Regions from separate parts of the Bacillus sp. PK5-006 genome, predicted to be linked through region 1. Evidence: a T-box and tRNA genes for the amino acid it is inferred to sense, from the RefSeq annotation. Region 1 holds a T-box; the other holds one or more tRNA genes.
The links. The T-box of region 1 lies ahead of thrS (threonine--tRNA ligase). A T-box ahead of a tRNA ligase gene usually reads a tRNA of that ligase, here a tRNA-Thr.
Positions count from the first base shown of each region.

Region 2: it encodes a tRNA-Thr, which carries the amino acid that the T-box ahead of thrS (threonine--tRNA ligase) is inferred to sense. The anticodon was not compared.

Region 1 is NZ_CP096414.1:2,868,567-2,871,696, forward strand. Features, by position in the region: gene thrS (threonine--tRNA ligase) at 1-1,653, opposite strand, end outside; T-box leader at 1,706-1,929, opposite strand; T-box leader at 1,968-2,192, opposite strand; gene M1D84_RS14950 (DUF1835 domain-containing protein) at 2,267-3,130, opposite strand, start outside.
Region 2 is NZ_CP096414.1:3,563,746-3,566,875, forward strand. Features, by position in the region: gene M1D84_RS18085 (bile acid:sodium symporter family protein) at 1-174, opposite strand, end outside; gene M1D84_RS18090 (SulP family inorganic anion transporter) at 237-1,676, opposite strand; tRNA gene M1D84_RS18095 (tRNA-Thr) at 2,031-2,103, opposite strand; tRNA gene M1D84_RS18100 (tRNA-Asn) at 2,105-2,179, opposite strand; rRNA gene rrf (5S ribosomal RNA) at 2,222-2,337, opposite strand; rRNA gene M1D84_RS18110 (23S ribosomal RNA) at 2,399-3,130, opposite strand, start outside.

The DNA.
Region 1 (3,130 bases):
GTGAACAGTTGAGACAGGGATGATTTGCACTTGTACCGGTGCTAGCCATAATGGGAAAGCGCCTGCAAAATGCTCGATGAGAATACCTAGGAAACGATCTAGAGAACCAAAAATGGCACTGTGAATCACAACTGGCCGAACCTTTTCATTTTTTTCGTTGATATATGTTAAACCAAATTTCTCTGGCATTTGGAAATCCAGTTGAATTGTGGCGCACTGATGGCTCCGCTGCAGGGCATCTTTAATATGAAAATCGATCTTTGGACCATAAAATGCGCCATCTCCTTCATTCAGCTGGTAGTCGACCTTTAGACGATCAAGCACATTTTTTAACGCTGTTTCGGATATATCCCAAATAGCATCATTGCCTAATGCTTTTTCTGGACGAGTGGATAGCTCGACTGAATACTCAAATCCAAATGTCCGATACACATGATCAACTAATTGGAAAATCCGTTTGATTTCAGCTTCGATTTGATCTTCTCTTAAAAAAATATGGGCATCATCTTGGCAAAATGTTCTGACCCTGAACAAACCATTTAACGCTCCGCTAAATTCATGACGATGCACCTGACCAAACTCAGCCATTCTAATCGGAAGGTCTCTGTAGGAATATAAGCTGTTTTTAAACATGAGCATATGCCCTGGACAGTTCATCGGTTTTAAAGCGAAGCTTGTATGGTCCACTTCCGAGAAATACATATTTTCATGATAATGATCCCAGTGCCCTGACTTTTCCCAAAGCTCTTGGTTCATCATAAACGGTGTACTCACTTCTTCGTATTGCGCTTTGCCTCTCACTTCTCTTGAAAAGGCCATTAATTCATTTCTGACAATCTGTCCTTTTGGTAAATAAAACGGCATACCTGGCGCTTCTTCTGAAAACATAAAGAGGGATAGCTGTTTCCCTAATTTCCGGTGATCACGTTTATTTGCTTCTTCCATGAAATGAAGATACTCAGCGAGATGCTTTGGGTGTTGAAACGCCACACCATACACTCGCTGCAAGACATCCTGATGACTGTCTCCCCGCCAATAAGCCCCTGCAACACGTGTTAGTTTAAATGACTTTACGTACCCTGTAGAAGGTACATGCGGCCCGCGGCATAAATCTACAAATTCTCCTTGCTGATAAACTGTGATGGCTTCTTGAGAGGGTAAATCTTTTAAAATATCCAGCTTATATGGATCATGTGCAAACAGCGCTTCAGCTTCTTTGTAAGAGACTTCCTTTCTTTGGATAGGGTGATTCTCATTTATGATGTTTTTCATCTCTTTTTCAATTTCTGCTAAATCCTCTACGCTTAATGATTGATCGAGCTTCATATCATAGTAAAATCCATTTTCAATGACCGGTCCGATCCCCAGTGTGACATTGTCATATAACCTTTTCACAGCCTGAGCTAATACGTGTGCAGATGTATGGCGCAGCACTTCAAGCCCTTCTTTTGAATCTAGTGTGACAATAGACAGCCGAACATCGCTGTATAGCTGCTCACTTAAATCAACCATTTGATCATTGACCTTACCTGCCACTGCTTTTTTTCTTAAGCTCGGACTAATATGGGAGGCAACATCTGCGACAGTCGTACCTGCGGGAAACTCCTTTATCTTTCCATCCGGAAATTGAATCTTCACCATGTTTTCTCTCATAACCGACACACCTTTCCTATTTTTTGAAATAAAAAAACACATCCATCCCGCGTAAAGGGACGAATGTGTAATCCGTGGTTCCACCCAAATTCCCATAATGCGTATTCGCTTTATGGCTCTGGTGCCGTAACGTGGCATTGACGGTATTGGATACTGCAATTTTCCCCAATACAGCTCAAAGGTGGTAAGACCGCTTTTCTGCGTTAGGAAGATTTCAGCGTGACTTCCCTCTCTGGTAACCGTAAAAGCTGCTCATGTCCTTTTCAAAGCAATGATCCTATATGAGTGTACAAAAAAAACACACCCATCCCTCATAAAGGGACGAATGTGATATCCGTGGTTCCACCCAAATTCCCATAATGCGCATTCGCTTTATGGCTCTGGTGCCGTAACGTGGCGTAAACGATATTGGATACTGTGATTTCCCCAATACAGCTCAAAGGTGGTAAGACAACTTTCCTGCGTTAGGAAGATTTCAGCGTCACTTCCCTCTCTGGTAACCAGTAAAAAATTGCTCATGTCCTTTTCTTCGCTTTTAATTTCTCCATATCTTACATGATGATGATGGATTGTGTAAAGCTTTATTTTGTGCAGTGATAAGAAAATTCATTCTTTAAATGTAATATTGCGCGTATTCACTTGGGCTGTATTCAATTTGAAACGCAGGAGACAAGGCTCGTTTCACTTCTTCAGTGATACGCTCTCCTTCTTGATTGAACTTCCTTTCCATGTCTACGCCATTTGGCAGCAAATCATCGGTCTCTTCGTCAAACCAGCGGCCATACTGTATGTTCCAATTCCATATCTTTGAGAAAAGAGTATCACTCATTGGTACATCATCTCTTTCTAAATGACATTCGCAATACCCACACTGAAAAGGTTCACCGTAATCTCCTTCAATTTTCACAAAAGGATGATCTACAAACTCTCGACAGCATACCCATTTTTTGAAGTTCTGACCGAACTCCGTCAGTTTAATTGAGTAATAACGCATGGAAGTTAGTTTACCTTTCATATCAAAAATCTCTTGATCAATTAATTTCTTGATTCGATATTCAATAAAATCATCGCCGATATACTGATCTAAATGACCAATGACTTCTCCTATTAAACGTGGAGTTACAATGTACTCGTCTTCTGGCGCGGACTGATGAAGCCGCTTAGCCATTTTCACTAAATAAGCATCAAATTCATCTTCTGGTACGCTGATCGTTTGTCCTTTTTTCCATATCCGCAGCGTATGATTTTCTTTAGCAAATGAAAGCCATTCGTTTTGTAATTTTTCTCTTTCTTCTGTTGATACTGTGTGAATATGCTCTTTACTTCTGTACAAAACCTTCAATTTTTCAGATGTGATTTCCCCGGAATGTCGAATATCCATTCTTCTTGTATTAGTATTGAACAGCTGATCAAATGCAGTCGTTGTATTGATTACAGACAATTCTATGCTTTTCTCTTTTAATAAATAGACGGCATA
Region 2 (3,130 bases), 700 kb from region 1:
TAAAGCCGAAAAAGTAGAAGACAAACTCCCTGCAAAGGTCATCACAGCAAATACCCATGGTACCAAAAACGTAAAATCCTTTAAATAGGCCGCCAACAAAACACCGAGTAACACACTAAAAGGTGTAATGAGCGGCATCATCCGGCCGAGCACTTGATTCAAACGCACAAGCATGCCGGCCACCTCCATCCCTTCACTTTCTTACCTTTTCTATTGTAACAGACAGAAAGGTCTTTTTAAGAACCATTCACTTGTTTCACAAGCTTTTGACTTGATGTATCCATTCCAACTACGTCCACCTGGACGCCATTTGATTGATACCTTTCCTTTATACGTTCTATCGCTGCTACGCCTGATTCATCCCATATACGTGCTTCAGACAAATCAATCACAACAGATTGGAGTTCTTTCCCCTGATGGAAAGCTTGGATCAAATCAGTGACAGAAGCAAAAAAAATTTGTCCTTTAACTCGATATTCCCAAGTACCTGCCTGGCTTTCTTTAGACGTAATATGAAGCTTCGATATCTTCGCGACAAAGAATACCGCACTAAGCAGTACACCTGCAAAAACGCCTTTTGATAAATCATGAGTCAACACCACCGTCACGACCGTGACAACCATCACAATAGAATCTGTTTTCGGATTCTTTTTTAGCTGCTGAAAGGAACTCCAATCAAATGTGCCAATGGAAACCATGAACATCACAGCCACTAGAGCAGCCATCGGAATTTGAACCACGACATCACCTAGTACAAAAATCAGCACCATTAAAAAAGCACCCGCTACAAAGGTAGAAAGCCGGCCTCGTCCTCCTGCCTTCGTATTAATCACAGATTGGCCAATCATCGCACAGCCAGCCATACCACCAAAGAATCCCGCAACCACATTGGCAATCCCTTGACCTCTCGCTTCCTTATTCTTATTACTAGACGTCTCTGTCATATCATCGACAATCTGTGCGGTTAAAAGAGACTCAAGTAAACCAACCATCGCAAGTGCTAAAGAATAAGGAAAAATGATAGCAAGTGTTTCCCAGTTAAACGGAACTTGAGGTATCAGAAAAACAGGCAAAGAACTAGGAAGCTCTCCCATATCTCCAACTGTTCTAACATCAATATGTCCAAATACGGCCAATATCGTCATTACAATAATGGCAATGAGTGGGGAAGGTATCACCTTTATCACCATAGGCAATAAATAAATGATCAGCAAGGCGCCCCCTGTCATCATATACATAGCCATTGATTCCCCAACGAAATGTGGAAGCTGAGCCATGAAGATCATAATAGCCAACGCATTGACAAAGCCAACCATGACGGACCTCGGAATAAATTTCATCAAACGAGACACTCGGCACAATCCAAACACAATTTGAATCAAACCCGTCAAAATCGTAGCTGCAAACAAATATTGCAACCCATGATCAGCGACCAAGTTAACCATGACAAGAGCCATAGCCCCTGTTGCAGCCGAAATCATGCCTGGGCGTCCACCAACAAACGAAATCACAATCGCGATACAAAATGATGCATACAAGCCGACCTTCGGATCAACGCCCGCAATAATCGAAAACGCAATTGCCTCAGGAATTAAAGCCAGTGCGACTAATATACCCGCAAGCACGTCCTGACGTACATGTCCAAACCATTCTTGCTTTACAAATAAATCTTTCAAACCATCTACTCCTTTTTATATACATACCGTACATGGAAAAAGAAGATCAACTATACCTGGAGATAAAGAAAGGGAAAAAAAACGATACTTCACTTTCGGGGGAAAAGAGGAACGTACAGAGTCTTTTAATATAGAGGATATCACTTTAGTAAGAATAAAAGAAAGAGAATGAAGAATCTAGAACAAAAAGAAGGGATAAGTAAAAAATCGATGCAACACTTCTGTGCACGCCGTTTTATTCTCTTTCCTAATGTCATCAGTCTACTGGTCATCGAGCAGTTCAATATATATGTAAACAAACAAAAAAAGCCTTCTCATCATCGAGAAACCTTGTCATATCAACATATAGAGGAAAGCTTCCAAGCGGGCTCGAACCGCTGACCTCTTCCTTACCATGGAAGTGCTCTACCTACTGAGCTATGGAAGCATGGCTCCGCAGGTAGGACTCGAACCTACGACCGATCGGTTAACAGCCGATAGCTCTACCACTGAGCTACTGCGGAATGATAAAGTAACTTCTTCCATTGGAAGGATATAAACAAAAAGCTTGGCGGCGTCCTACTCTCACAGGGGGAAACCCCCAACTACCATCGGCGCTGAAGAGCTTAACTTCCGTGTTCGGTATGGGAACGGGTGTGACCTCTTCGCTATCGCCACCAAACCTGATGGAGAGAATGTTCTCTCAAAACTAGATAACAATGTTCATGCTTCACATTAGAATATAGGTTAAGTCCTCGATCTATTAGTATCTGTCAGCTCCACGTGTCACCACGCTTCCACCTCAGACCTATCAACCTGATCATCTTTCAGGGATCTTACTTCCTTGCGGAATGGGAAATCTCATCTTGAGGGGGGCTTCATGCTTAGATGCTTTCAGCACTTATCCCGTCCGCACATAGCTACCCAGCGATGCCCTTGGCAGAACAACTGGTACACCAGCGGTGCGTCCATCCCGGTCCTCTCGTACTAAGGACAGCTCCTCTCAAATTTCCTGCGCCCGCGACGGATAGGGACCGAACTGTCTCACGACGTTCTGAACCCAGCTCGCGTACCGCTTTAATGGGCGAACAGCCCAACCCTTGGGACCGACTACAGCCCCAGGATGCGATGAGCCGACATCGAGGTGCCAAACCTCCCCGTCGATGTGGACTCTTGGGGGAGATAAGCCTGTTATCCCCGGGGTAGCTTTTATCCGTTGAGCGATGGCCCTTCCATGCGGAACCACCGGATCACTAAGCCCGACTTTCGTCCCTGCTCGACTTGTAGGTCTCGCAGTCAAGCTCCCTTGTGCCTTTACACTCTGCGAATGATTTCCAACCATTCTGAGGGAACCTTTGGGCGCCTCCGTTACATTTTAGGAGGCGACCGCCCCAGTCAAACTGCCCACCTGACACTGTCTCCCTGCCCGATAAGGGCAGCGGGTTAGAAGGTCAATACAGCCAGGGTAGTATCCC